Regions from separate parts of the Hansschlegelia sp. genome, predicted to be linked through region 2. Evidence: predicted binding sites of a transcription regulator. Region 2 holds the regulator's gene; the other holds the start of a gene.
What was found. Region 2 encodes PhoB, which activates phosphate uptake and scavenging genes when phosphate is short. Its sites were predicted from a motif close to TGTCATNNANCTGTCAT; they were not measured.
Positions count from the first base shown of each region.

Region 1: a site for PhoB is predicted at 845-861, ahead of VM780_RS02165 (DUF47 domain-containing protein). Genes of this name have one in related genera too.

Region 1 is NZ_DATLJK010000004.1:153,405-167,833, forward strand. Features, by position in the region: gene VM780_RS02160 (siderophore-interacting protein) at 1-811, shown strand, start outside; gene VM780_RS02165 (DUF47 domain-containing protein) at 988-1,632, shown strand; gene VM780_RS02170 (inorganic phosphate transporter) at 1,640-2,650, shown strand; gene VM780_RS02175 (hypothetical protein) at 2,729-3,013, opposite strand; gene VM780_RS02180 (DUF3008 family protein) at 3,123-3,314, opposite strand; gene VM780_RS02185 (hypothetical protein) at 3,333-3,641, opposite strand; gene VM780_RS02190 (hypothetical protein) at 3,718-3,891, opposite strand; gene VM780_RS02195 (UDP-glucuronic acid decarboxylase family protein) at 3,924-4,958, opposite strand; gene VM780_RS02200 (CgeB family protein) at 4,970-6,103, opposite strand; gene VM780_RS02205 (CgeB family protein) at 6,100-7,194, opposite strand; gene VM780_RS02210 (CgeB family protein) at 7,191-8,303, opposite strand; gene VM780_RS02215 (glycosyltransferase family 4 protein) at 8,300-9,418, opposite strand; gene VM780_RS02220 (NAD-dependent epimerase/dehydratase family protein) at 9,462-10,550, opposite strand; gene VM780_RS02225 (NAD-dependent epimerase/dehydratase family protein) at 10,547-11,647, opposite strand; gene VM780_RS02230 (inositol-3-phosphate synthase) at 12,185-13,156, shown strand; gene VM780_RS02235 (histidine phosphatase family protein) at 13,153-13,761, shown strand; gene VM780_RS02240 (TIGR04290 family methyltransferase) at 13,758-14,429, shown strand, end outside.
Region 2 is NZ_DATLJK010000002.1:31,521-45,949, reverse strand. Features, by position in the region: gene VM780_RS00635 (NAD(P)-dependent oxidoreductase) at 1-88, shown strand, start outside; gene ppk2 (polyphosphate kinase 2) at 85-1,068, opposite strand; gene VM780_RS00625 (ATP-binding protein) at 1,164-2,480, shown strand; gene pstS (phosphate ABC transporter substrate-binding protein PstS) at 2,633-3,679, shown strand; gene pstC (phosphate ABC transporter permease subunit PstC) at 3,759-4,754, shown strand; gene pstA (phosphate ABC transporter permease PstA) at 4,833-5,630, shown strand; gene pstB (phosphate ABC transporter ATP-binding protein PstB) at 5,627-6,475, shown strand; gene phoU (phosphate signaling complex protein PhoU) at 6,522-7,235, shown strand; gene phoB (phosphate regulon transcriptional regulator PhoB) at 7,247-7,948, shown strand; gene VM780_RS00590 (DUF378 domain-containing protein) at 7,986-8,198, opposite strand; gene VM780_RS00585 (GcrA family cell cycle regulator) at 8,412-8,966, opposite strand; gene VM780_RS00580 (aspartate aminotransferase family protein) at 9,398-10,588, shown strand; gene argF (ornithine carbamoyltransferase) at 10,585-11,517, shown strand; gene VM780_RS00570 (Hsp33 family molecular chaperone) at 11,527-12,537, shown strand; gene VM780_RS00565 (TRAP transporter large permease subunit) at 12,564-13,892, opposite strand; gene VM780_RS00560 (TRAP transporter small permease subunit) at 13,898-14,429, opposite strand, start outside.

The DNA of each region.
Region 1 (14,429 bases), on a different contig from region 2:
TGAGGGCTTTACGCCGACAATCGCGTGGCGCGGCAATGTCGCGGCGTCCGACCGGATCGCCGACTTTCGCGAGCTCACCCTCAAGTCGGCAGTCGAGCTCACGCCGAAGATGCGCCGCCTGACCTTCTCGGGCGAGGATCTCGCCCGCTTCGACTCCCGCGAGGGCATCCACGTCCGGCTGTATTTCCCGCCAGACGGAGTGGCGCAGCCGGAATGGCCGCGGGTGGGGGCTGACGGGCAGATCGTCTGGCCGCCGGAGGAGCGCAAGCCCGCCGTTCGCTACTACACCGTGCGCTGCGTGCGGCCCGAAGCGGGCGAGATCGACATCGACTTCGTGCTGCACGACGATCCGGGGCCGGGCGCCAGCTTCGCCGTCCGCGCCGAACCGGGCGCGGTGTGCGGCATGGCGGGGCCTGTCGGCAAGATGGCGCCGCAGTCCGGCTGGACGTTGCTTGCGGGCGACGAGACCGCCCTGCCGGCGATCGCCCGAACGCTGGAGCTGATGCCCGCGCGGGCCCGCGGGACCGCCCTGATCGAGGTCGGCGGGCCCAGCGAGGAGGTTCGACTGGAGGCGCCGGACGGCTTCGAGATTCGCTGGCTGCACCGCTCCGCCGCGCCGGCCGACGGCGGTTCGCCGCTTGCGCAGGCGGTGGCGTCAGCGCTCCGGCCTGAAGCCGACGACGCTTACGCCTGGGTCGCCTGCGAGTACGGCGCCGCGAAGGAGATCCGCGCCCATCTTCGCTCGGCGTGGAAGCTGGCGCGCGACCGCCACATGGTGGTCGGCTATTGGGAGCGCGCCCCGGCCGCCTGAGTCGCTCCGCCCGTCGTAACGGCGCCACAGCGCATGACGGCAATGTGACGCTTCCCGCCCGGCGCGCTGGGCCGCCACTGGACAGCGCCTACATTTTCCTTCACCTGCCAAGCGGAGCCGGGCGTCCGGATCCGCAACTCTCGCCCTGGCGGCGACGCGACGAGAGGCCAAAGGTGATGCTGAGCGCATTCCGGAAACTGATGCCGCGCGAGGACAGGTTCTTCGACCTGTTTGAACGGCATTCGCGCACGCTGGTCGCCGGCGCGCACGCGCTGCAGAAGCTGCTGGAAGGCGGCGACGAGGTGCCCCGCTACTGCGCCGAGATCGTCCGCTGGGAGCATGAGGCGGACGATATCGCGCGCGAGGTGCTGCAGACCGTGCGGCGCAGCTTCATCACCCCTTTCGATCGCGGCGACATCAAGGACCTCATCCAGTCCATGGATGACGCCATCGACCAGATGAACAAGACCGCCAAGGTCATCACGCTTTATGAGCTGCGCAGCTTCGACCCGCTGATGCGCGAGATGGGCGTGACGGTCGTCGAGGCCGCGAATCTGACCGCCGAAGCGGTTCCGCTGCTCAGCGCGATCGCCAAGCACGCCACCCGGATCAGCGAGATCACCGAGCAGGTCACCCGCGTCGAAGGGCGCTCGGACGATCTGCACGACCAAGGGCTGAAAAAGCTCTTCCAGTCGGCCGGCCGCGACAACGCGATGGAGTATTTCGTCGGCAGCGAGATCTATCGGCATCTCGAGGACGTCGTGGACCGCTTCGAGGACGTCGCGAACGAGATCAGCGGCATCATGATCGAAAACGTCTGAGCGACCGATGACGGAGGCCGCGACGCTCGCCCTGCCGCTCCTGATCGGACTGATCGGAGTAGCGCTGCTCTTCGACTTCCTGAACGGCCTGCACGACGCGGCCAACTCGATCGCCACCATCGTCTCGACTCGGGTCCTGAGCCCGCGCTACGCGGTGTTTTGGGCGGCCTTCTTCAACTTCATCGCCTTCCTGTTCTTCGGGCTGCATGTCGCGCAGACGATCGGCACCGGCATCGTGGACGCCGCTATCGTCGATCCCAGGGTGATCTTCTGCGCCCTGATCGGCGCAATCGTATGGAACGTCCTGACCTGGATTCTTGGAATTCCGTCCAGCAGCTCGCACGCCCTGATCGGCGGGCTGGTCGGGGCCGCGCTGGCGAAGGCGGGCTTCAGCGTCATCGTCTGGACCGGCCTCGGCAAAACCGTCGCGGCGATCGTGCTGTCGCCGCTCGTCGGCTTCCTGCTGGCCCTGCTGCTGGTGCTGGTGGTCTCATGGGCGGTGGTGCGGCAGACGCCCTTCGGAGTGGACCGCGAGTTCCGCCGGCTGCAGTTCGTCTCGGCCTCGCTCTATTCGCTCGGCCATGGCGGCAACGACGCCCAGAAGACCATGGGCATCATCGCGGTGCTGCTCTACTCGCAGGGCCATCTCGGCGGCGAGTTCCACATTCCGCTCTGGGTGGTGCTGAGCTGTCAGGCCGCGATGGCGCTCGGGACGCTCTGCGGCGGCTGGCGCATCGTCCACACCATGGGTTCGCGCATCACCCGGCTGGTTCCGATGCAGGGATTCTGCGCCGAGACCGGCGGCGCGCTGACGCTGTTCATTGCGACGTGGCTCGGCGTGCCGGTGTCGACGACTCACACGATCACCGGCGCGATCGTCGGCGTCGGCGCGGCGAAACGCACCTCCGCCGTGCGCTGGGCGGTGGCCAGCAACATCGTCATCGCCTGGGTTCTGACGCTCCCGGCGGCCGCCCTGATCGCCGCCGCTAGCTACTGGATCACGGGCGTATTCGCCTGACGTAAAAAAGGCGGCGCGCCGAAGCCGCCGCCTTGTACGCCTGCCGGCCGGCGCGCCCGAAGAGCGCGCCGCTTCTGATCACTTCGGCTGGTCGGACGACTTCGGCGTCTCGGCCCCGCCGCCGCGCCGGGCGTCCTGGTCGGCCTGCTGCTTCTGCACCTCGTCCGGGTTCTTCTGCACGTTCGGAGCGACGTCGTTCATCGCGCCGGTGGTGCCGGGGGAGGTCTTCTGGTCGCCGCTCGCAGAGCCCTTGTCCATGGACGACGTACCGTCGTGCTTCATGTCATTGGACTGCGCGTAAGCGCCGCCAAGCATGAGGGCGGTGGCGGCGGCGGCGAGCGTGATGCGCTTCAGCATGGGCATGGTTCCTCTCCAGTTTTTAGGCACAAGAGGAACTCTTGAGCAGGGAATTTGTTCCCGGGACCTTAGGCTGAAGTCCAGCTGACGCGGCGCGCTGCCGGCGCGACGTCGACTACTCTGATTTCGAAACGTGCTCCGGCTTGCCCTTTCGGCCGCCGGAGGCGAGCTCGTGGAGCTCCTTTTCCGTCATCGAATCAGCCATCGAGCGCGACGCGCCCTTCAGGTCGCTCTTCTTGGTGTCGCCGCGCTTCGCGGACAGGGCCGCGCCGGCGGCCTTCTGCTGCGACTTCGATTTCGCAGGCATGGCTCTTCCTCCTGCCGATCAGCCCCACCAGCGGTCCGAGGCCCGCCGGCGGTCGCTCGAGCAGATCGTCATGGCGATCACAGCGCCGGCCGCGGCCGCAAGACCGAGCGCAGCGAGGCCGGGGTGCTGAACGAGGGTGTCGCGCGCCCGCGTTGCGCCTGCGCGCACCGTCGTGGCGAGATCGTCATCCTCTTCGAACAGGCGGTGCGACATGTGCCGCGGCCGGCCGTTGATGCGGCTCACGCGGCGCGTGAGATCGTCCACGGTCTTTCGCAGATCGGCGACCTGCGGGCGATGCGTCTCATTCGAGTTTGTCTGTTCGGCCATTTGCAGCCTCCTCCATTGAGCGCTCAAGCGCCTTCGGAGGAGGAATTCGCGAGGCCGGAAATCGTTCCGGCGCCGGTCAGCCCTGGCCGTCGTCCGCGATCTGATCGGCGCCGCGCTTCTCGGCGATATGCACAAGCACGGCTTCCCGGGTCGGGTAGGGGCCGAACACCGGCGTTCCGTGCTCGTCCACGGCCCACCAGCCCACCTGGGCGCCGTCTTTCGGTTCGGAGAAGTAGACCGGCTTCAACATCGCGACATCCTCCTCGAGCGCGTTTTCTCTCTCTAGAGAAGGCCCGCTTCGACGGCGTCCGCGCCGTTGACGACCGCCTCCGCCGGGCGCTGCCGGAACTCGGCGGCGCGTTCCGCGAAATAGGCGCAGGTCTCCGCGAGCCCAGCCTCCAGCGTCACCTGCGGCGCCCAGCCCAGATAGCTCTTGGCGCGGCTGATGTCCGGGCGCCGCCGGCGCGGGTCGTCCACCGGAAGCGGCTTCGTCACGACGACGCAGTCGGCGCCCAGATGGGCCAGCACGAGGCGGACGAGCTCGTTGACCGTGAGCTCCTGCGGATTGCCGAGGTTGATCGGCCCCGGCAGATCCTTGTCGCAGGCCATCAGACGGATGAAGCCCTCGACGAGATCCGAGACGTAGCAGAACGAGCGCGTCTGCTCGCCCGAGCCATAGACGGTGATGTCCCGCCCGCTGAGCGCCTGGCAGATGACGTTCGAGACGACGCGGCCGTCGTCCGGCTGCATTCTGGGGCCGTAGGTGTTGAAGATGCGGGCGATGCGGGCGTCGACGCGTCGGGCCCTCAGCGCGTCCGAGGCGAGGCACTCGGCCGCCCGCTTGCCCTCGTCGTAGCAGGCGCGCGGGCCGATCGGGTTGACGTTGCCGCGATAGGTTTCGGGCTGGGGATGGACGTCCGGGTCGCCATAGACCTCGCTGGTCGATGCCAGCATGAAGCGCGCGCCCTTGCCGGCTGCGAGGCCGAGCAGCTGGTGCGTGCCAATGACGCTCGTCAGCATCGTGTGCTCAGGGTCCGCCTGATAGTGCGGCGGCGACGCCGCGCAGGCGAGATTGTAGATCTCGTCGATCCGATCGCGGCCCGAGGCGATGCGCTGGGGCAGGGGATCGATGACGTCGGCCTCGATCAGGGTGAAGCGCGGCTCGCGCTCGAACTGGCGCAGGTTCTCGATCCGGCCGGTGAGCAGATTATCGATGCAGATCACGCGGGCGCCGTCCGCGATCAGCCGGTCGCAGAGGTGAGAGCCCAGGAACCCCGCACCTCCGGCGACGACCGCCGTCTTTCCGCCCGATCGCATCTCCGACATCGTCACGCTCCCACCGCGAGGCCCCTCGAAGCCTCCTCGCCGACTCCGGTCTCGCCAGAACCCGCCTGCACCTCGTGCACATAGGTCTCGAATTGCCGCGCGCGATGGCTCGCGGTATGGCCGCCGAGCACCTTGGCGCGCGCAGCGCCCGCAAGCCGGGCGACGCGTTCCGCAGGCCACTCCCGCACCGCGCGCAGCACGTCGTCGGCGTCCCCGGCGATGACGATCTCCTGGTCTGGCCGGAAAAGCTCGTCGAGCCCTGCCCAATTGTCGGAGACGACCGGGCACCCGGTCGCCGCGGCCTCGAACAGCCGCACGCTCGGGCTGTAGCCGGCGGCCGTCATGTCGGCGCGCGTCAGGTTGAGCGTGAAGCGGCTCGCCGCGTAGAAGCCGGGCAGCTCCGGCGGCGCCAGGTGCGGGATCCACTCGACGTTCGCCGGCCAGGCGAGATCCGCCGGGTAGCCTGACCCGGCGACCGCAAACCGCAGGTCCGGGGCGCGACGCGCGACCTCCAGAAGAAGGCTTTCCAGCTTCGGCTGTCGGTCGGGGCTGTAGGTTCCGAGATAGCTGAGGTCCCATCGCTTCGGCAGGTCCTGCGGCGCGAAGGCCTCCGGGTCGACCGAGCAGTAGAACGGGCGCGCCGCGCGCGCGCCGTAATCGGTCTCAAGCCGCCGCAGCGTCGGCCCGCCGGTGAACGACAGATAGACGTCGAACAGCCGGATGACGTCCGGCGTGAGGTAGGCGCAGCGCGCCTGGTCGACCGCAGCCAGCGTGACGGGCGTGTCGATGTCGTAGAACAGATAGGCGCCGTCGCGGACGAAGCCGCGGACCCGTCGCGCGACCTCGGTCCCGTCCGGCACGTAGGAGCCGACCATCACGGCGTCGGCGTTGGCGATCCGCTCCCGCCAGCGGTCGAGCTCGGCGACGCTGTCGTAGAGCGCTAGCTCGCAATAATCCGGGTCCGTCAGGTCGCGGTGGCTCGCATACCAGGGCTGGTCCCGCTCGAGGAAAAGGATGCGGTGGCCGCGCGCGGCGAGCGCCTTCAACAGGGCGCGGAACGTGGTGGCGTGGCCATTGCCCCAGGAGGAGGAGAGGCTAAGCCCGAGCACCACAATGTCGAGCGGACGCGAGCTCATGCGGCGTTTTTCTCCCGCTTGGCGGCGATCTCCCGCCTGAGCAGCGCGTCGACCTGGTCGCCGCGGCGCTCATAGGTGTGTTCGGCCAGCACCCGACGCAGCGCGCGCTGGCCGATCGCCTCGGCGCGCTCGCGCGTGAGGCCGGCGATGTGCTCGGCGACGTCGGTTCCGTCACGGGCCACCAGCACCTCCTCGTCCGGCGTCAGGAACAGCTCGAGCCCTTCCCAGGCGTCCGTGATCAGGCAGGCGCCGGCGCCGGCGGCCTCGAACACGCGCGTCGCGGGCGAGAAGCCGGTCGCCGCCATGCTGTCGCGGGCGATGTTGAGCACCGCGCGGGGCGTCACGTTGAAGGCGTTGTGGTCGCGTGTGTAGACGTGGCCGAGATGGCGCACGTTCTCCGGCAGCGCACGATGTTCCCAGCCCGAACCACCGAGGAGGAACGAGCGCTCGGGAAGGCGCGCCGCGGGCTCGAGGAAGAAGGTCTCTACCCGCGCCTCACGGTCGGGCAGGCGGTTGCCCAAAAAGGCGAGGTCGCAGGCGAAGCGCTGATCCGGCGCGACTGGATGATGGCTCTCCGGGTCGAGCGCATTGTAGACCGGCACGCAACGACGCGCGCCGAGCCCCTCATAGGCGTTCACCACCGGGTCGCCGCCGCCATAGGTCAGCACCATGTCGATCTGGCCGAACGCGTCGGAGATCGGGTGGCCTGGACGGCCGCGGATTTCGGCGAGCGTCGCCGGCGCGTCCACGTCCCAGAAGATGCGCAGCGCGTCCGGCCGGGCGGCGCGCATGGTCTGCGCCACGAGTTCGTCGTCGAAAACGCCGACGCCGCTCGCCTTGACCACCACGTCCGCGTCCGGCGCCTCCGCCACCACGCTGCGCAGGCCATCCTCGGTCGCCGGCCATACCACGACCTTCGCCCAGTCCGGCGGCTCGATGTCGCGATGCGACTGCCGGTCGAACGCGTCGGGCTCATAGAAAACGATCTCGTGCCCGCGGCGGGCGAGCGCGGACAGCACCCCCCGGTAGTAGGTCGCCGCCCCGTTCCAGTAGGACGACAGCAGGCTCGATCCGTAAAACGCGATCTTCATACCGTGGCGCTCTCGATCTGTGACGCGCGCAGTTCCGAGACGAAGCCGAGGAGCTCCTCGGCGCGATGCCGGCAGGTGTGACGGGCGCGAATGGCCGCGAGGCCATTGCGCGCGAGCTCCTGACGAAGCTCCGGATCGTTCCGCGTGGCGCGCATGTGGGTCGTCATCTCGGCTTCATCGTTCGCGACTAGAAAGTCGCGACCGGGCTCGAACAGGCGCTCGCTGTCCGCCCAGGGCGCCGACAGCAGCGGAACGCCGCAGGCGAGCGCCTCGAACACCCGGATGGTGGGGATGCCCGGCAGGCTCTGCACGTAAAGCCGGCGGGGAACGTGCACTGTCGCGAGATGGCGGGCGTAGACGTCCGGCGCACGGGGGTTGGCGAGCCAGCCATGATAGCTCGCGCCATGGCGGGCGAGCTCCTTCAGCGCTTCGCCGGGATAGCGGACCCCGTAGATGTCCAGCCGCAGGCCGGCCGCGGCCGCAGGGCGGAGCAGAAAGCGGCGGAGCTCGTCGCTGCGCTCGTCATCGCCCCAGTTTCCGATCCACACGAGCCCGTCGCGCTCGCCCTCAATGGCCGGCGGGTGGAACAGGCGGGTGTCCGCGGCCTCATGCCAGACGAAGGCGCGGCGGCCCCAACCGAGTCTCCGATAGGCATCCGCGAGGCTCGCCCCGAAGGCCAGCACGCCGTCATAGTCGTCGAGTCGGTAGCGGCCCATCGCATCCGGCTCGCTCGCCATCCGGTGATGCGTGTCGTGGAACAGCAGCGTGAACCGGGCCCCCTGCGCGCGAAGGCGGCCGAGCGCGTTCACCAGCGCCGGCTCGTTCCACTCGTGGACGAGCACGAGATCCGCCCCCTCCGTGAGGGCGGCGAGGTCAGGTTCATCCCCATAGGTTTCGAAGGACAGCTCCGGATAGGCGGATAGGAACGGCGCGAAGCCGGCTTCGCCATGGTCCGCGACGAGGTTCTGCACGCTCCAGGGGTTTTCCGGCTCAAGCGCAGACACCTCATGGCCGGCTTGCGCGAGTTCGCGGAGCACGCCACGGACGAAATGCGCGTTGCCGTGGTTCCAGCAGGATCGCAGCGAATGGGTGAAGTAGACGATCCTCATGCCGCTGCTCCGACGTGATCGGGAGCAGAGAGCGCCTCGCGGTAGAGCCGGAGCATGCCGGCGGTCATCGCGTCCCGGGTGAAGCGGCGCGAGCGCTGCCGGGCGAGGGCGCCGAAATGGGCCCGCTCATTGGGCGCATCAAGCAGGCGGGCGATGTGATCGGCGAAGCCGTCGGCGTCGCCCGGCGCCGCGAATAGCGCCGCTCCGTTCCAGAGCTCGCGCAGCGTCGGGATGTCGGAGAGCACGAGCGGGCAACCTGCGCGCGCCGCCTCCAGCGCGGCCAGACCGAAGGGCTCGTAGCGCGCGGCCGAGGCGAACACAGGGCGGCGGGCGAGCCGCGCCCGGACCTCGTCCGCGCTGAGCTGGCCGAGCGCTTGTATGGTCTGAAGCCGGATCGCCGCAGCGCCGTCCGGGGAAGCCAGCGCGCCGGCGGCCTCGAACGGGACGGCGATGCGCGCCGCCGCCAGGTCCAGCGTCGCGACGTCCTTGGCCTCGTCCCAGAGCCGGCCGACGGTGAAGACGCTCGCAGCTCCGGGAGAGACGGGCTCGTCGCGCGGCGCGGCGCCGATACCGTTCGGCACCACGACCGGCTCATGCGCCAGCCCGTAGGCCGCGCGGGTCGCTCTGGCGAAGGCGGCGGTCGGAGCGACCAGACGGTCAGCGGCGACATGGCCGTGCGCCGTCGCGGCGACGCGCCACTCGAAGTCGGCGGCCGGTGGGCCGTCGCGCATCGTCTCCCACCAGGTCGCAAGGCAGGAGTGGCAGCTGACGATGACCGGAACGCCGTAATCGGCCAGGGCGTAGGCTGCGCTATGGAGGTGCACGACGTCGGCTGAGGCCGCCCGTGCAAAGGCGGCGAGCGCCTCGGCCGCATCGCTGATCTCGCCGGCAGAGCGCGCCAGCCAGTCCAGCGGCAGGCCGGTGGGCGCGACGGTCACGCCCGGGTAGACTTCCGCGGCTGCGATCTGGCGTGGGGTCGGCGCCGGACCAAGCGTCGCAAGCGTCGTCGCGACGCCGGCCGACGACAGCCCGGCGGCGAGCTCGACCGCGTGGGTCCAGACTCCCCCGACCGCGTCGGCGGTCAGCAGAAGGCGGAGCTCCGAGGCTTCGCTCATCAGCGGTCCGCCCCCGATAGCCGGCGGGCGGCGAGCGGCTTCGTCACGCCGCGCCTCCCGCCACGGCGAGCGCGGGCGCTTCGCGGCGCATCGAGGACAGCCACTCGATGAGATCGCCAAGCCCGTCGCGCCAGTGGCGCGGCCGCGGCAGTTCGAGCTCCTGAGCGGCGCGGCGCGTGTCGGACACGTAGTAGCGCTGGTCGCCGGCTCGCCACGGCGCGAGTTCGGACGCGATGGGTCGGCCGGTCAGCTCGATGATCGCCGCCATGACGGCCCTGAGGCTCACGACGTTTTCAGGACCGCCGCCGAGATTGAAGGCGCGGCCTGAGATCGCCTCGATCCGCTCGGCGGCGGCCACATAGGCCTCGACCGCGTCGCTGACATGCAGAACGTCGCGCACCTGCAACCCGTCGCCATAGATCGTCAGCGGCGAGCCTTCGAGCGCCGAGCGCGCGAAATGCGCGACCCAGCCCTGGTCCTCGGTGCCGAGCTGGCGGGGTCCGTAGATGCAGCTCATCCGCAGCACCGCCGTCGGCAGGCCGAAGCTGCGCGAATAGTCCAGGACGTACTGGTCCGCCGCGCCTTTAGAGCAGCCATAGGGCGTGTGGAAATCGACCGGTCGGCTCTCTCCGACGCCGTAGCGCCGCAGCGCGGCGTCGACCGGCGCGTACCCGTCCTGCTCCTGCACGAGCTCGACGTCGCCCAGATCGCCATAAACCTTGTTGGTGCTGGCGAAGATCACAGCCGGTCGCCGCGCGTTCTGCCGCGCGGCCTCCAGCACGTTGATCGTGCCCAGTGCGTTGACTTCGAAATCCGCGCGCGGGTCGACGAGGCTGGTCGTCACCGCGGTCTGGCCAGCGAGATGGTAGACGGTGGTCACGTCTCGCATCGCCGCCGTCACAGCGCTCATGTCGCGGACGTCGGCGATCACCACCTCCACCCGTTCGGGGTGGCGGCGGCGCAGCCACTCGACATTCATCTCGACGCCAGGCCGCGCAAGCGAGTCGAGCACGCGCACGGGCCCGCCGTCGCGCGCGATGCGATCGACCAGATTGGATCCGATGAAGCCTGCGCCGCCGGTCACGAGCGCTGGGGCGCGGGACGAGCCGCCGCCGCGGGACCCGACGCTCATCGCATCAGCCCCCGCCTCTCAAGCTCGAGCCGGGCGTCGCCCACGCGGTCCACGGGCGTCTGCTGACTGACCCATTCGACGAGATCGCCCAGCGAGTTCTCGAAATCGCGCTCGGCCCGGAAGCCAAGGGTCCGCTCGATCTTCGAGACGTCAGCGATGCAGTGGCGAATATCGCCCGAGCGCGCCTTCTCGGCGATCTCCGGCTGGAGATCCTCGCGGCCCATGACGCGCGCCAGCGACACGGCCACGTCCTTGATCGAGCGGTCGCGGCCGCTCGCGACATTGAACACCTCGCCATTGGCCTCCGGCCTGTCGAGGACGGTCAGGAACGCGCGCGAAATGTCGTCGACGTTCACGAAGTCGCGACGCTGCTCGCCATCCTCGAACACAAGCGGCGCCTGACCGTTGAGGATGCGCGAGGCGAAGATCGCCAGGACGCCCGTATAGGGGTTTGAGAGCGCCTGGCCCGGGCCATAGACGTTGAACAGGCGCAGCGCCGCGCCTTCCATGCCGTACGCCGCGGTGACGTTCAGCGTCAGCCGCTCCTGGACGTATTTGGTCAGAGCGTAGACCGAGCCGACATTCGGGCGCTTCGTTTCGGGCGTGGGCACCGGGATCAGCGGGCGCCCCTGAGCGTCAGTCGGGTCCCAGGCCCCGGCGGAGCCCTTCACGCGCTGCACTTCCTCGAGCAGGGCGCCGTCGGCGTCGCGATAAAGGCCCTCGCCATAGACGCTCATCGAGGACGCCACCACGACGCGCTGCACCGGCTGATCGATCAGCTCCTGGAACAGCACGGCGGTGCCGAGGTCGTTGACCGCCACGTATTTGTCGATTGCGTACATGCTCTGGCCGACCCCGACCTCGGCCGCGAGGTGCACCACCTTGTCGACGCCCTTGAGCGCGCGCGCCATGGCCGAGGCGTCGCGGACGTCGCCGCGGATGAAATCGTCCGCAAGCGGCACCGCCGGGTCTTCGCCGTGGACCTGCTCGATGAGGCTGTCGAGGATGCGGACGCGGTCGCCCCGCGCGATCAACGCGGACGCGACGTGGCGCCCGATGAAGCCGGCGCCGCCGGTGATCAGAACAGTTTGCGCCATGTTTTCAGTCCTGCCCGTTCCGGAAGAAGTCGTTGCAGCCGGCCCGTTCGAGACTTTCTTCCTTGTGACCGAAGTTCGGGCGCAGGTTTCCGGCCGACCCGGCCTCGCGCGCTCCGGATGGCGGCGGCTCGGCTCGCCCGGCCGTCCATCTGCGGATGACGTCGTGATCCGTGGTCGTCTGCGCTGAGCTCATAGCCGTCCGAGGGTCAGTGGCGGGTGGCGCTGGAACGGCAGCTTCCGCTGCTTTGTTCCCGTTGATGAGGCTGGGAATTAGAAAAAAGGTTCGCCCCGGCTAGGGTTTTGGGAACACGGTCCTTTCGCGCGGCGTTTCAGCGCGGATCGGGTGACGAGCGCTAAACCTAGCGCAGTTACGTAGCGTCCGCTTCAGGGCGCGCCGCTCTCGTGCGGCGAATCGGGAGACAGGGTTTGTCATCGCTTAGGGTCGGCATCGTGGGCGTCGGGAATTGCGCGTCCTCGTTCGCGCAAGGATTGGCGTATTATCGCGACGCGCGCGGCAACGAGCCCATACCGGGCCTGATGAGCGCTGACCTCGGCGGCTACCATGTCGACGACGTCTCGATTTCCGCCGCCTTCGACGTCAATGCCGCAAAGGTCGGCCGCCCGCTGCGCGAGGCGCTGCTCGCGGCGCCGAACGATACGCTGCGGTTCGCCGAGCTGCCCGAGCCGGGGCCGGTGGTGCTGCGCGGCCCCACGCTTGATGGGATCGGCGAGTATCTCACGGACGACGTCCCGGAATCGGAGGCGCCGCCGGTCCAGGTGGCGAACGCGCTGCGGGAGAGCGCGACCGACGTGCTGGTCTCCTATCTGCCGGTCGGCTCGCAGCGCGCGACGGAGTTTTACGCCGAGCAGGCCCTCGAAGCCGGCTGCGCCTTCGTCAACTGCGTCCCGGTCTTCATCGCCTCCAATCCCGCATGGGCCCAGCGCTTCAGGGACCGGGGGCTGCCGCTGATCGGCGACGACATCAAGAGCCAGGTCGGGGCGACCATCGTGCACCGTACTCTGGCGAACCTGTTCCGGGAGCGTGGCGTCAGGCTCGACCGCACCTACCAGCTCAACTTCGGAGGCAATTCCGACTTCAAGAACATGCTGGAGCGCTCTCGCCTGGCGTCGAAAAAGGTCTCTAAGACCCAAGCCGTGACGAGCCAGCTCGACGTGCCGCTGCCGGCGTCCGACGTGCACGTCGGACCGAGCGACCACGTGCCGTGGCTGACCGATCGCAAGACCGCTTACATCCGGCTCGAAGGCACGGCGTTCGGCGGCGCGCCGCTTTCCGTCGAGCTCAAGCTGGACGTCTGGGACTCGCCGAATTCGGCCGGCATCGTCATCGATGCGGTGCGTTGCGCCAAGATCGCTCTCGACCGCGGCGTGTCAGGGCCTCTCGAGGGTCCGTCGGCGTGGTTCATGAAGTCGCCGCCGCGGCAGTTCACCGACCACGAGGCTGCGGAGCTCGCGGCGGCCTTTGTGGACGGTCGCTCGGACGGGGCATGACCACACTGTTCTTCCTCGTCCGGCACGGCCGCCATGCCGGCTTCGGAGAGCGGCTGCTGGGACGCACGCCGGGCATCCATATCGACGAAGAGGGCCGCGCGCAGGCACGGCGGGTCGCGCCGAAGGTGAGGGCTTTCGCCGAAGCCGGCCAGTGGAGCCCCGTCACGGTGGTGGCGAGCCCGCGCGAGAGGACACAGGACACCGCTGCAGTGATCGCCGCCGACCTCGGCCTCCCGCTCGAGGTGAGCGGCGCGTTCGACGAGATCGACGTCGGCGAATGGGCGGGCAAGCGGTTCGAGGAGCTCGCCCACGATCCGCGCTGGCGGATCTGGAATGAAGATCGCGAACACGCCCGCGCGCCGGGCGGCGAAACCATGGCGGAGGCTCAGCATCGTGCCTTGGAGGGGCTTGGCCGGCTGGCGACCCGCTACGATGAGCGCATCGTGGTGGTCGTCAGCCATGCCGACGTCATCAAGTCCGTGCTGCTGAGCGAGCTCGGGATGCCGCTCGGGCACTATTGGAAGATCGACATCGGGCCTGGCGAGTTCGGCCTCCTGAGCCGGGAGCCCGGCGAGACATGCCCGCTGAGGGAGACATACGCATGAGCCTGAGCGACGCCGAACCGCTCTCAGCGGAGGATATCCGCCGTCGCATCGAGGAACTCGGGCCGTGGTTCCACAATCTCGATCTCCGGGGCGTCCAGACGGCGCCGGGACACTTCCTCGGCAACCACCCGACCGACAAGTGGAACAGGTTCGCCCACGCGCTTCCCGATGACCTCAACGGCGCGAGCGTGCTCGACATCGGCTGCAACGCCGGCTTCCACTCCTTCGAGATGAAGCGGCGCGGCGCAGGCCGGGTCGTCGGCATCGACTATGACGAGCGCTATCTCGCCCAGGCGCGCTTCGCGGCCGAGACCCTCGGTTTCGACGACGTCAGCTTCCGGCAGCTCTCGGTCTACGACGTCGCGGAGCTCGGCGAAAAGTTCGACGTCGTGGTGTTCATGGGCGTCCTTTACCATCTGCGCCACCCATTGCTCGCGCTCGACCTGATCCACGAACACGTCGCGGGCGACATGCTGCTGTTCCAGACGCTGCAGCGCGGCTCGCCGGAGGTGCATCCGGTCCGGTCGGACTACGATTTCTTCGAGGGCGAGTTCGAGGCCGAGGGCTACCCGCTGGCCTACTTCGTCGAGCACGCCTATGCGGGCGATCCAAGCAACTGGTGGATCCCCAACCGGGCAGGCTCCGAGGCCATGCTGCGCGCCGCCGGC
Region 2 (14,429 bases):
CGAGGCGATCGCGCAGGGCGACGGCGACAAGGACTGGTCGGCGCTCGCCGCGGGCGCGTTCCGGCGCGCGGGACGGCCGCTGGATTAGTCGTCGGGCTCTCCGCCTTCGGCCAGGAAGGCCGGAGCGCCCATCAGGATGCGTTCGTCATTGCCGCCGATGACGGCCAGATCGCGCCCCTCATAGGGGATCGCCAGCAGCACGGCGCGGATGCAGGCCAGGCGCATGCGCGCCTTGTCGTTCGCCTTCACCACGGTCCAGGGCGCGAGGTCGGTGTGGCTGGCCCGGAGCATGCGCTCCGCCGCGACCGTATAGGCCTCCCAGAGGTTGAGGCCGGCATAGTCGATCGGCGACAGCTTCCAGCGCTTGAGCGGATCATGGCGACGCGCGTGAAGGCGCTTGATCTGCATTTCGCGGCCGATGGTCAGCCAGAACTTGAACAGCCGGATTCCGTCCTGGACCAGAAGCCGTTCGATCTGCGGCGCTTCGTGCAGGAAGTGCGCTGTCTGGGCGGGGGTGGCGAAGCCCATCACGAGTTCGATGACGGCGCGATTGTACCAGGAGCGGTCGAACAGCACGATCTCGCCCGCGGTCGGCATATGGCTGAGGTAGCGCTGGAAGTACCATTGGCCGGCTTCCGTCGAGGACGGCTTGTCGAGCGCGACGGTTCGCACGTTCCTCGGGTTGAGGTGCTGGGTGAACCGATCGATCACGCCGCCCTTGCCGGCGGCGTCGCGACCCTCGAACACGATTACGATGCGCTCGCCGGTGCGCCGGACCCACGCCTGCAGCTTCAGCAGCTCGATCTGGAGCTCGCGAAGCGTCCGCTTGTAGACCTCGTCGTCGAGCTTACGGTCATACGGATAGCCGCCGCTGGCGAACGCGGCGTCGGCGATCGCCTTCGGGAGCTGGTCGTCGTCGAGATCGACCTCCACGCCGCCGACCGTCACCACCGGGGCTTCTTCGGTCCCCGGCGGAGCAAGCGCGATCGTCGGATCGGACGCCGCGGCGCCTTTGCCGGACTTGGCTTCCTTGCGGTGGCTCTTCGCGGATGTGTGTTTCTCGGCCATGATGCTCCCGCCGCCGGATGTCGCGGCACTGTCATGCAGGTGCTGTCGAGTGTCGACTCTCCACGACTGCTCGACTCGATAGGTTTTGCTGCGGCATGAGCGACTCATCCGAGCCCGTACGGACACCGGTGGTCCTCGCCGAGCCGCCGCTCGAACGACTGATCGACGCCCGCTGGACCCTGGGCGCCGCGGCCCTTCTGATCGTCGGCGGCTTAGCGTTCGGGCGTCTTGGCCCGTGGGAGGCTCTGCTCGCCGTCGCCTTCATGGCGCTCGCCGCCGTCGTGGCGCCCCGCCGCCGCCGGCTCGTCGCGGCGGCTGACGGCGCCGCCGTCGCGGGGCTGGTCTCGCTGGAGACCAAGGCGATCCTGTCGGGTTTGCCCGAACCGGTGCTGGTCCTTGACCGCCGCGGCCTCGTTCTCGCGTTCAACGAGCACGCGATGGCGGCACTCGGAGAGATTCGCGCCGGGGAGCCGGTCTCCTTCGCGCTCCGGGCGCCGGAGGTCCTCGACGCCGTGCGGGCCGTCTCGAAGTCCGCCGAACCGCAGGTGGTGTCCTATGTGGAGCGCGTGCCGGTGGAGCGCTGGCGCGAGGCGCATGTCGCAGCCGGCCGGGTCGGCTCGCTCGGGCCGTCCGTCATCATCGTCACGCTGCGCGACCTTACCGAACAGCGGCGCTCGGAGCGGATGCGCGGCGATTTCGTCGCCAACGCCAGCCACGAGCTGCGCACGCCGCTCGCGTCTCTCCTCGGCTTCATCGAGACGCTGCAGGGGCCCGCGCGCAACGATCCGGACGCGCGGGAGCGCTTCCTGGCGATCATGCGCGCGCAGGCCAACCGCATGGCGCGGCTGATCGACGATCTGCTGTCGCTGTCGCGGATCGAGCTCAAGGCGCATGTCCGGCCGCGCGCGCTCGTCGACCTTTCGGCGCTCGCGCGCGGGGTGACGGATGCGCTCGGTCCTCTGGCGAAGGAGCGCGGCGTCGAGCTCCAGCTGACGGTCGATCCTGAAAGCGTGTTCGTCCATGGCGACCGCGACGAGCTCATCAGGGTCGCCGAAAACCTGACCGAGAACGCCATCAAATACGGCCAGTCCGGCGGCAGGGTCGACGTGGCCGTGCGGCGCGGCGCCGGGGGTGGCGCCCTGCTGGTGGTGCGCGACTATGGGCCCGGCGTCGCGCCGGAGCACCTGCCGCGCCTGACGGAGCGGTTCTATCGCGTCGACGTCGCGGAGAGCCGCGACAAGGGCGGCACCGGGCTCGGGCTCGCCCTCGTCAAGCACATCGTGCAGCGTCACGGCGGCCGCCTGCTCATCGACAGCGTTCCGGGCCAGGGGGCAAGCTTCACGGTCGCGCTCGAGCGGGCGGAAGACGAACCGCAGGACGCGGCGGAGCTCCCGCTCAAACAGGCCGGATAGCCTCATTCTGCGGGGTCCTGGCCGTCATCCAGCTGTCATGTCGGCGTCATAGAAGAGTTGCGCGGGAGGGATAGACCTCCGGCAGCCTCGATCGCGGACCATCCACGCGGCCGTCGGCAAGATCTCATCGACGAAGGCAGCAGGAGCAGATCGTGAAGCTCAATCGAATTTTCGGAGCGGTCGCCGCTACGATGCTGATGGCCACCCCCGCCTTGGCGCTCGACATCTCCGGCGCCGGCGCGACCTTCCCGTATCCGGTCTACGCCAAATGGGCCGAGGCCTATAAGAAGGAGACCGGCGTCGGGCTGAACTACCAGTCCATCGGCTCCGGCGGCGGCATCAAGCAGATCCAGGCCAAGACCGTGACCTTCGGCGCCACCGACGCGCCGCTCAAGGGCGACCAGCTCGACAAGGCCGGCCTGGTCCAGTTCCCGATGGTGATGGGCGGCATCGTGCCGGTGGTGAACGTCGAGGGCGTCGGCCCCGGCGACCTGACCCTCGACGGTCCGACGCTTGCGAAGATCTTCCTGGGGCAGATCACGAGCTGGGATGACCCGGCGATCAAGAAGCTCAATCCGGACGCCAAGCTGCCGTCGAGCGCGATTGCGATCGTGCATCGCTCCGACGGCTCGGGCACGACCTTCAACTTCACCAACTACCTGTCGAAGGTCTCGCCGGACTGGAAGGACAAGGTCGGCTCCGCCACCGCGGTCGAATGGCCGGCGGGCCTCGGCGGCAAGGGCAATGAGGGCGTCGCCAACTATGTCGCTCAGACCAAGGGCGCCATCGGCTACGTCGAATACGCCTACGCCAAGCAGAACAAGCTCGCCCACGCCAAGATGATCAACAAGGACGGCAAGGCGGTCGAGCCCGTCACGAAGTCGTTCCAGGCCGCGGCGGCCAACGCCGACTGGATGTCGCAGCCGGGCTTCGGCGTCATCCTGACGGACGAGCCGGGCGCCGACAGCTGGCCGATCACGGCCGCCACCTTCATCCTGATCCACAAGCAGCCGCAGGACCCGGCGGCCGCCAGCGAGGCGCTCAAGTTCTTCGCCTGGGCCTACAAGAGCGGCGCGCCGATGGCCGAGGCGCTGGATTACATCCCGATGCCCGAGAAGGTCGTCGCCGACGTCCAGAGCGTCTGGGCGAAGGAGATCAAGGGCGCTGACGGCCGGGCGCTGTATTCCGCCACCAACTGAGGCTTCCGCAGCCTCGTCGCGGGGGCGCCTTCCAGGCGCCTCCGCCCGCTTCTCGTCCTTCCTCTCCGAGACCGCCCGCATGACCGACGCGTCGCTGCAAGCGCCGACACTGTTGCTCCAGCCGGACGCCGCGCGGGCGGGCCGCCTGCGCTCCTTCCGCCTGAAGGACAACGTCTTCCGTCACCTGACGCGCGCCTCGGCGGTAACGGTGCTCGGCATCCTGGGCGGCGTCATCCTGGCACTGGTCATCGGCGCCTGGCTGGCGCTGTCGACCTTCGGCATCGACTTCTTCACCACCGAGAGCTGGAACCCGGTCACCGAGAAGTTCGGCGCGCTTGCGCCCATCTACGGCACGCTGGCGACGTCGCTGATCGCGATGCTGATCGCGGTCCCGGTCGGCCTCGGCATCGCGATCTTCCTGACCGAGCTCTGCCCGCCCGTCCTGCGCCGGCCGGTGGGCGTGGCGATCGAGCTCCTCGCCGGCATCCCGAGCATCATCTACGGCATCTGGGGCCTGTTCGTGTTTGCCCCCTTCCTGCAGGCGACGCTCCAGCCATTCCTGATCACGACCTTCGGCTCGGTCCCGGTTCTCTCGACGATATTCGCCGGGCCGCCCTACGGCATCGGCATCCTGACCGCTGGCCTGATCCTCGCCATCATGGTCCTGCCGTTCGTGACGTCCGTGTCCCGCGACGTGTTCGAGACCGTGCCGGCGGTGCTGAAGGAAGCCGCCTACGGCATCGGCTGCACGCGCTGGGAGGTGATCCGCCGCATCGTGATCCCCTACACCCGCGTCGGTCTGGTCGGCGGCGTCATGCTCGGGCTCGGCCGCGCGCTCGGGGAGACCATGGCGGTGACCTTCGTCATCGGCAACGCGCACCGGATTTCCGGCTCCATTCTGGCTCCCGGCACCACGATCTCGGCGTCAATTGCGAACGAGTTCACCGAGGCGGTCGGCGACCTCTACACCTCGTCGCTGATCGCGCTCGGCCTCATCCTGTTCATCATCACCTTCATCGTGCTTGCGATCGCGCGGCTCATGCTGCTGCGCCTCGAGCGCCAGCAGGGGTCCTGACCGATGTCGCTCATGGCGCCCGTCGCCCACTCCGCAAGCCGCCCGCGCTATATGCGCCGGCGTCGGCTAAACCTTGTCATGATGAGCCTGTCGCTCGCCGCGGCCGCGTTCGGGCTGCTTTGGCTGCTCGCGATCCTGAGCACGCTGGTCTTCAAGGGCGTCGGCGGCCTGTCGCTTGACGTTTTCACGCAGTCGACGCCGCCGCCCGGGTCCCAGGGCGGTCTTCTCAACGCGATCGTCGGCAGCCTGATCATGACGGCGATCGGCGTCGCGCTCGGAACCCCGATCGGCATCCTCGCCGGCACCTACATGGCCGAATATGGCCGCCACAACCGCCTGACGATGACGGTTCGGTTCATCAACGACATCCTGCTGAGCGCGCCGTCGATCGTCGTCGGCCTGTTCGTCTACGAGGTGGTGGTGATCCGAATGGGCCATTTCTCCGGCATCGCCGGCGCGCTCGCCCTCGCGATCCTGGTGGTGCCGGTGGTGGTGCGCACCACCGAGGACATGCTGAACCTGGTGCCCAATCAGCTCCGCGAAGCGGCCTCGGCGCTCGGCCTGCCCCGGGCGATCGTGATCCAGCGGATCGCCTACCGGGCTGCGCGCGCCGGCATGATCACGGGCGTGCTGCTCGCGATCGCCCGCGTCTCCGGCGAGACGGCGCCGCTGCTCTTCACCGCGCTCAACAACCAGTTCTGGAGTTCGGACCTCAACGCTCCGATGTCGAGCCTGCCGGTCGTGATCTTCCAGTTCGCCCTCAGCCCCTACACTGACTGGCAGCAGCTCGCCTGGACGGGCGCGCTCCTCGTCACCTTCGCGGTTCTCGCGCTGTCGATCGCGGCCCGCGTACTCGCAGCCGGGAGTCGGAAATGACCAGCACTGACGTCGCGCGCGCGACCACGATCCCCCCCGTGTCCGCCGCCCGGCCGGCCGACCAGCGGAAGGTTCATGTGGGGGCCGGCCAGGCCGAGAAGATCTCGATCCGCGATCTCAAATTCTTCTATGGGGACTCGCTGGCCCTCAAAGGCATCGACCTGCCGATCTACGAGCGCAAGGTCACCGCGTTCATCGGACCGTCGGGCTGCGGCAAGTCCACGCTGCTGCGGGTCCTGAACCGGATGTACGACCTCTATCCGAAGCAGCGCGCCGAGGGCGAGGTGCTGCTCGACGGGATCGACATCCTGTCCCACAAGCTCGATCTCAACCTGCTGCGCTCCCGGGTCGGCATGGTGTTCCAGAAGCCCACCCCGTTCCCGATGTCGATCTACGACAACATCGCCTTCGGCGTCCGGCTCTACGAGTCGATCTCGAAGTCTGAGCTCGACGGCCGCGTCGAGGCGGCGCTCAGGCGCGCCGCGCTGTGGAACGAGGCCAAGGACAAGCTCGACGCCAGCGGCCTCAGTCTCTCGGGCGGGCAGCAGCAGCGCCTGTGCATCGCCCGCACCATCGCGGTGCGGCCGGAGGTGATCCTGCTCGACGAGCCGTGCTCGGCGCTCGATCCGATCTCGACGGCGAAGATCGAGGAACTGATCGACGAGCTCAAGGCGGACTACACGATCGCGATCGTCACCCACAACATGCAGCAGGCGTCGCGCACGTCCGAGTACACCGCGTTCATGTATCTCGGCGAACTCGTCGAATTCGGCGAGACCGAACAGATCTTCATGAGCCCTCATGACCGACGCACGCAGGACTACATCACGGGCCGCTTCGGCTGAGATGTTGAGACGTCTCGGCTTCAACGTAGATGAAGGCACAAAGGCCATGACCGACCATATCGTCAGCGCGTTCGACGCCGATCTCAAGGAGCTCGGCGACAAGCTCGCCGAGATGGGCGGCCTCTGCGAGAAACTCGTCGCGGAGTCGATCGACGCCCTGCTGCGGCGGGACACGCCGCTCGCCAAACGGGTGATCGAGTGGGACCGCTCCATCGACCGCCTGCAGAACGAGGTCGAGGAGAACGCGATCCGCACGATCGCGCGGCGCGCGCCGGTGGCGATCGACCTGCGGGAAGTCGTCGCCGCCCTGCGCATCGCCAATGATCTGGAGCGGATCGGCGATCTCGCGAAGAACATCGCCAAGCGGGTGGTCGCGCTCGAAGGACAGTTCCAGCCGCCGAAGCTCGCCGGCGGCGTGGCGCACATCTCGGATCTCACGCTCGCGCAGCTCAAAGACGTGCTCGACGCCTATACGCGGCGGGACGAGACCAAGGCGATCGAAGTCTGGAATCGCGACGGCGAGATCGACGCGCTGTACAACTCGCTGTTCCGCGAACTCCTCACCTACATGATGGAAGACCCGCGCAACATCGGCTTCTGCGCCCATCTCCTGTTCTGCGCGAAGAACATCGAACGGATCGGAGACCACGCCACCAACGTGGCTGAGACGGTCTACTACCTCGTCCACGGCGTGCCGCTGACCGACGAACGGCCGAAGGCCGATCTGACCAGCGCGACGGCGATGGACTTCGGACACTGACGGGCGCCCCGATGAAGCCACGCGTCATGATCGTCGAGGACGAAGAGGCCCTGACGACGCTCCTCCGATACAACCTCGAAGCCGAGGGCTACGAGGTCGAGGCCGTCGTGCGCGGCGACGAGGCCGAGATCCGGCTGCGGGAGTCGCCGCCCGATCTGCTGCTGCTCGACTGGATGCTGCCGGGCGTCTCGGGGATTGAGATCTGCCGCCGGTTGCGGACCCGGCGGGAGACCGAGTTGCTCCCCATCATCATGCTTACGGCGCGCGGCGAGGAGGGGGAGCGGATACGAGGCCTCGCGACCGGCGCGGACGACTATGTGGTGAAGCCGTTCTCGGTGCCTGAACTTCTCGCCCGCGTCCGCGCGCTGCTCCGCCGCGTCAAGCCCGAGCACGTCTCGCGGACGCTGAAGGCGGGCGACATCGAGCTCGACCGCGAGAACCGCCGCGTCCGCCGTCACGCCCGGGAGGTCCATCTCGGGCCGACCGAGTTCCGCCTGCTCGAATTCCTGATGCAGTCCGCCGGCCGCGTCTTCACGCGCGAGCAGCTGCTCGACGGAGTCTGGGGCCGCGACGTCTATGTCGACGAGCGGACGGTGGACGTCCATGTCGGCCGGTTGCGCAAGGCCATCAACCGCGGCCGCAAGCCGGACCCGATCCGGACGGTGCGCGGCGCCGGCTACTCGTTTGACGAGACCTTCGCCCGCCAGCAATAGCCGCCGGTCCCCGAGGGGACCGGCGCAAGAGTCGCCCTCAGGCGAGGCGGCGGTCTGCGCTCGCCTCCGAGACGAGCGGCGCGATGCTGATGATCGCCGAGATGCCGACGAGGACATAGACGATCCTGGCGAGCGCCGAGCCGGCGCCGAAGATCGCCGCGACAAGATCGAAGTCAAACAGGCCGACCAGACCCCAGTTCAGGCCGCCGACGATGAGCAGAACGAGTGCGATCAGACGTATCGCGCGCATTTGAGACTCTCCAAAGCGAGTACGAAGCAGGTTCTGCCGAAGTCGTGATGAACCTAGACGCGGCGTTTCGCGACGTCGCGTTCACCGACAACAATGGCAAGACGTGTTCGTTCCTACGCCGGAAAGCCGGCGTGGATCACATTGGAGACAGCGTGTCGTGGAAAAATGCGCGGCGGAGCGGCCTCGGCAGGACCGCTCCGCGTGACGCAGGGTTCAGTGCGTGAGAGCCGGGGCCGGGCGGCGGTCGCGGCGCCGGTCATGCGCGGGCTGATAGGCGATCGCGGCGTGGTGGCCGCAATAGGCGTCGCCGGGCGAGGAGCGCCCGCCGCAGAAGCGGAACTCGGGCTGGCTCGGATCGCCGAGCGGCCAGCGGCACATGTTTTCGCGGAGCTCCATGATGGTGACCCGCTCGCAGACCAGCGCGGCGCTCTCCACGATCTCGAGAGGCACGAGGCGGGGCGCGGCGACCGACCGCGGCGCCGAGACGGGCGCGGCCGCGAGCGCCACGTTGCCGCGCACGCCGTAGCTCTGCTGGCTCGGCGCGGGCGTGGCGGTGGCGACGCGCCGGGGCGCGGCGGCAGGCTTGGCCCGGAGGCGGGCGACGCCGCTCGGCGCAGCCTTTGCCCGGCCGGAGAGCCCGAGGCGATGAACCTTACCGATCACCGCGTTCCGCGTGACGCCGCCCAACTCCGCCGCGATCTGGCTCGCGCTCAGGCCTTCGGCCCAGCGCTTCTTCAGAAGCTCGACCCGCTCATCGGTCCACTGCATCGGATCCTCCAGTGCCGTCGACTCCGCGGAATCCGGCGGCGTCCGTCGCGACGCGTTTCTGCGCCCGACGGCGTGGCCGCCTCATCCACTTGGAAGACGAAGGTGAGCACGAGATGTCGTGCCTTAACGGTTCTTAAAGTACGATATGCCGCGACTCACCGTAAAGAGTCCGGAATGCAACAGTGGGGTTTTCCCCAGCCGGATGCCGGCGGGTTGTCCACAGCCGGTCCACTGCCGCGGAAAGCCCTCAGAACCAAGCATTCCGCCGCTCGCGGCGATTGACAGAGCAGGCGCTCTTTATATTATCGCGCCGATCGAAGAGCCGCTCGGCTGGGGCGGCTCTTTTTCTTTTTCCGGCGGCTATCGGAGCGATCCGCGCAGTGCGCCGGAACGCCGAAAAGGGTTCCGCCGTGACCGCCGCTTCCGCGTTGATGCCCGTCTTCGCCCGCGCCGGCCTCGCCTTCGAGCGAGGCGAAGGCTGTTGGCTCGTGACGGAAGGCGGCGAGCGCTATCTCGATTTCGCCGCCGGCATCGCCGTGAACTCCCTTGGCCACGCCCATCCGCATCTCGTCGAGGCGCTGAAGGCGCAGGCCGAGAAGCTGTGGCATGTCTCCAACCTCTACGCCATTCCGGAGGGCGAGCGGCTGGCGCGGCGGCTGGTGGAGCGGACCTTCGCGGACGTCGTGTTCTTCACCAACTCGGGCGCCGAGGCCCTGGAGGCCTCGATCAAGCTCGCGCGGAAGCACTTCCACGCCAATGGCCAGCCGGAACGCTACCGCCTGATCACCTTCGAGGGCGCCTTCCACGGCCGGACCCTCGCGACGATCGCAGCCGGCGGGCAGGCCAAATATCTCGAAGGCTTCGGGCCGAAGGTCGAGGGCTTCGACCAGGTTCCGTTCGCCGACATTGCGGCGGTCGAGGCGGCGATCGGCCCCGAGACCGCGGGCGTGCTGGTGGAGCCCCTGCAGGGCGAGGGCGGCGTTCGGGTGTTCCCGCCCGCCGCGCTGCGCGCGTTGCGGGAGATCTGCGACCGTGAAGGCCTCCTGCTCGTCGTCGACGAGGTCCAGTCCGGCGTCGGGCGCACGGGCAAGCTGTTCGCCTATGAGCATGCGGGCGTGCGGCCCGACGTAATGGCGATCGCCAAGGGCATCGGCGGCGGCTTCCCGCTGGGGGCCTGCCTCGCCACGCAGGAGGCGGCCGACGGCATGACGGCCGGCGTGCATGGCTCGACCTTCGGCGGCAACCCACTCGCAATGGCGGTCGGCAATGCGGTGCTGGACGTGGTGCTCGAGCCGGGCTTCCTGGATCACGTCGCGCGCATGGGGCTGCTGTTCCGCCAGCGTCTCGCGCAGGTTATCGACGCGCATCCCATGACCGTCGGAGAGGTGAGGGGCGAGGGGCTCCTGCTCGGCCTGCGCTGCCTCGTGCCGAACACGGACGTGGTGGCGGCGCTCAGGGACGAGCGGCTGCTGACGGTGGGCGCCGGCGACAATGTCGTTCGCCTGCTGCCGCCACTCGTCGTCACCGAGAAGGAAATCGGGGAGGCGGTCGAACGGATCGATCGGGGGCTGTCGGCGATCGAACGCAAAGCCGGCCTGCTGGCGCGGGGAGCGGCCGAATGAGCGCCGCGGTCCGGAATTTCCTCGATCTCAGCGACTTGCCAGGAACGACGCTCCGCCAGATCCTCGACGCAGGCGCCGCGATCAAGGCGCGCCGGCGTACGCCGGCCGACGCTCAGGACAAGCCGCTCGCGGGCAAGTTCGTCGCGATGGTGTTCGAGCAGCCTTCGCTCAGGACCCGCATGTCGTTCGACGTGGGCATCAGGGAACTCGGCGGCGAGCCCGTGATGGTGACGGGCAAGGAGATCGAGCTCGGCGAACGTGAGGCGATCGCCGACACCGCGCGCGTGCTTTCGCGCTTCGTCGACGCGATCATGATCCGCATGCTGAAGCACGACGCGCTGCTCGAACTCGCGAGGCACGCCACCGTGCCGGTCATCAACGGCCTGACCAAGGTTTCGCACCCCTGTCAGGTGATGGCCGATGTGATGACCTTCGAGGAACGCAAGGGGCCGATCCGCGGCCGCACCGTCGCCTGGACGGGCGACTCCAACAATGTGCTCGCCTCCTGGATCCACGCCGCGGCGCGCTTCGACTTCAATCTCAGGATCGCGACCCCCGCGGAGCTTAGCCCGGGCGCCCAGATCCTGGACTGGGCGCGCCAGGAAGGCGCCAAGATCGCGCTTGGTCATGACGCCGACACGGCGGTGGACGGCGCCGACGCCGTCGTCACCGACAGCTGGGTCTCGATGGGCGACCGCGACGGCGAGCGGCGTCATAATCTGCTGCGGCCGTTCCAGGTGAACGAGGGGCTGATGAAAAAGGCCGCTCCCGACGCCATATTCCTGCATTGCCTGCCGGCGCATCGCGGCGAGGAGGTGACCGACGAGGTCATCGACGGACCGCAGTCGGCTGTCTTTGACGAGGCGGAGAACCGCCTTCACGCGCAGAAGGGCGTTCTGGCCTGGTGCTTCGGCGCCGTCGGGGCGTAACAGTCGAGCATGACCAAAACTGACTCCGCCGCCATCCGGGAGGACGGCGACGATCGCATCCTGCCGTTCCAGATCGAGGAACTCGACGTGCGCGGTCGCGTCGTCCGGCTCGGGCCGGCGATCGACCGCGTGATCGAGCGCCACGCCTATCCGCCCGCGGTGTCCAAGGTGTTGGGCGAGGCGGTGGCGCTGACCGTGCTGCTGGGCTCGGCGCTCAAGATCGACGGGCGTTTTCAGCTCCAGACGCAGTCTGATGGGCCGATCGGCATGCTGGTGGTCGATTTCGAGGCCCCGGACAAAGTGCGCGCCTGCGCGCGGTTCGACGCCGAGCGTGTGCCCGAGCGCGGATCCACCGGGGCGTTGCTCGGGCAGGGCCATATGGCGCTGACGATCGACCAGGGGCCGCAGATGTCGCGCTACCAGGGCGTGGTCGCGCTCGAGGGCGGTTCGCTCGAGGACGCCGCGCACGCTTATTTCCGGCAGTCAGAGCAGATCCCGACCCGGGTGCGGCTCGCGGTCGCCGAGACCCTGTCGGCTGGCGACGGCGCCGGCCCGAACCATACGTGGCGCGCGGGCGGACTGCTGGTCCAGTTCCTTCCCGAGGCGCCCGAGCGCATGCGGCTGCCGGATCTCGATCCCGGCGACGCGCCCGAGGGCGCGGCGTTCTCCGAGACGGAGGAGGACGACGCCTGGGTGGAGGCCCAGTCGCTGGTCGGCACGGTGGAGGATCACGAGCTGATCGATCCCACGCTCGCCCCCGAGCGGCTGCTGATCCGGCTGTTCAACGAGCGCGAGATCCGCGTTTTCGAAAGCCGCGGCGTCCGCGAAGCCTGCCGCTGTTCACGTGACCGGGTGCTCGGCATGCTGAAGAGCTTCTCGGCCGAGGAGCGGCGCGACATGCTGACCGATGACGGCTCGATCGAGGTCACCTGCGACTTCTGCTCGACGCGCTACACCTTCTCGGCCGAGCAGGTCACGGCGCTCGAGGAACAGGACTTCGACGACAGCGCCGCCGGCTGACATCCGGCGGCGCGCGGCCCCGGCCTCTAGCCGCCGCCGTAAAGCTTGTTCGGCAGCCACAGGCCGATCTGCGGGAAGGTGTAGTACAGCGCCATCGCGAACATCACGATGAACAGGAACGGCATCACGCCGGCGAAGATCTCGTTGATCGTCACGTGTTTTGGCGCCACGCCCTTGAGGTAGAAGGGCGCCATTGCCACCGGCGGCGACAGGAACGACGTCTGGATATTGAGCGCGACCAGCACGCCGAAGAACAGCGGGTCGATGTTGAAGTGATTGAGCAGCGGCAGGAAGATGGGCAGGAAGATCACGATGATCTCCGTCCACTCGAGCGGCCAGCCGAGCACGAAGATGATGACCTGCGTCAGGATCAGGAACTGGACCGGGGTGAGGTCCAGCCCGACGATGAAGTTCTCGACGACCGACTGGCCGCCCAGATAGGCGAAGACGGCCGAGAACACGAACGAGCCGACGAACAGCCAGCACACCATCGCGGAGGCGCGGGCGGTGAGGTACACCGACTCCCGCAGTTTCTCATAAGTCAGCTGGCGATACGCGACGGCGAGCAGCATGGCGCCCATCGCGCCGATCGCAGCGGCTTCGGACGGCGTCGCGTAACCGCCGATGATCGCGCCGAGCACGCCCGAGATCAGCAGCGCGAGCGGCAGGAACGAGGTCGCGAGCGCCCATAGCACCGTGAGGTAGGAGCCGGCCCGCTGCTCCGGCGGCAGCTTCGGCGCGAGCGACGGGTTCAGCACCACTCGGACGATGACATAGAGCATGTAGAGCCCGGCGAGCATCAGCCCGGGAAAGAAGGCGGCCGCGTAGAGCTTTACGACCGAGACCCCGGCGGTCGCGCCGTAAAGGATCAGCATCACGCTCGGCGGGATCAGGATGCCAAGGCAGCCGCCCGCACAGACGACGCCGGCCGACAGCTTGGTGTCGTAGCCGGCGCGCAGCATCGCCGGGAAGGCGAGCAGCCCCATCAGGGTCACCACCGCGCCGACAATGCCGGTGGCGGTCGCAAACAGGGCGCAGGTGAGAAGCGTCGCGAGCGCGAGGGAGCCTGGCAGCCCGCCGGCCGCGAGCTGGATCGAGCGGAACAGCCGGTCGAGAATGTTGGCGCGCTCGACCAGATAGCCCATGAACAGGAACAGCGGCACCGAGATCAGCACGTCGCTCGACATCACGCTGTAAGTGCGCTGAACGAACAGCTGAAAGACCGTGTCCCCCATCGCGTAGTAGCCGAACGCGACGCCGAGCGCCATCAGCGTGAAGGCGATCGGAAATCCCAGAAGAAGCAGCACGACGAACAGGGCGAGCATGATCACGCCCATCATGGGATCGGTGATCATGGCGCTCACAGCTTGGCCTCGTCGACGGAGATCTTGTCCTGGTCGATCTCGACCCGGTTTGCGGCGGCCTCGGCGAGAATGAGTTGCTCGGTTTCCTCGACGTCACTCTGCCGCTGCGGCCATTCGCCGCTCCGGAGGCAGACCACGCAGCGCAGGACCTCCACCACGCCCTGCATCGCCATCAGGACGCCGGTGATCGGGATGATCAGCTTGAACGGCCAGAGCAGAAGCCCGTCGGGCGAGAACGAGCTCGTCTCGTTGGTCTCGTAGGACAGCTCGAAAAAGACCCAGCCGGCGTAGACCATCGCGAGAATGCCGGGGAAGAAGAAGAGAATGTAGAGCACGAGATCCAGGCCCGCCTGGGTGCGCGGACGCCACTGGCGGTACAGGAAGTCGCCGCGGACATGGCCGTTGCGCGACAGCGTGTACGCCCCGGCCGACATGAACAGCAGGCCGTAAAGCATGTAGCTTGCGTCGAAAGCCCAGGTCGTCGGCGCGCCGAGCAGGCGTCGTGACACGACCTCGTAGGTGATCACG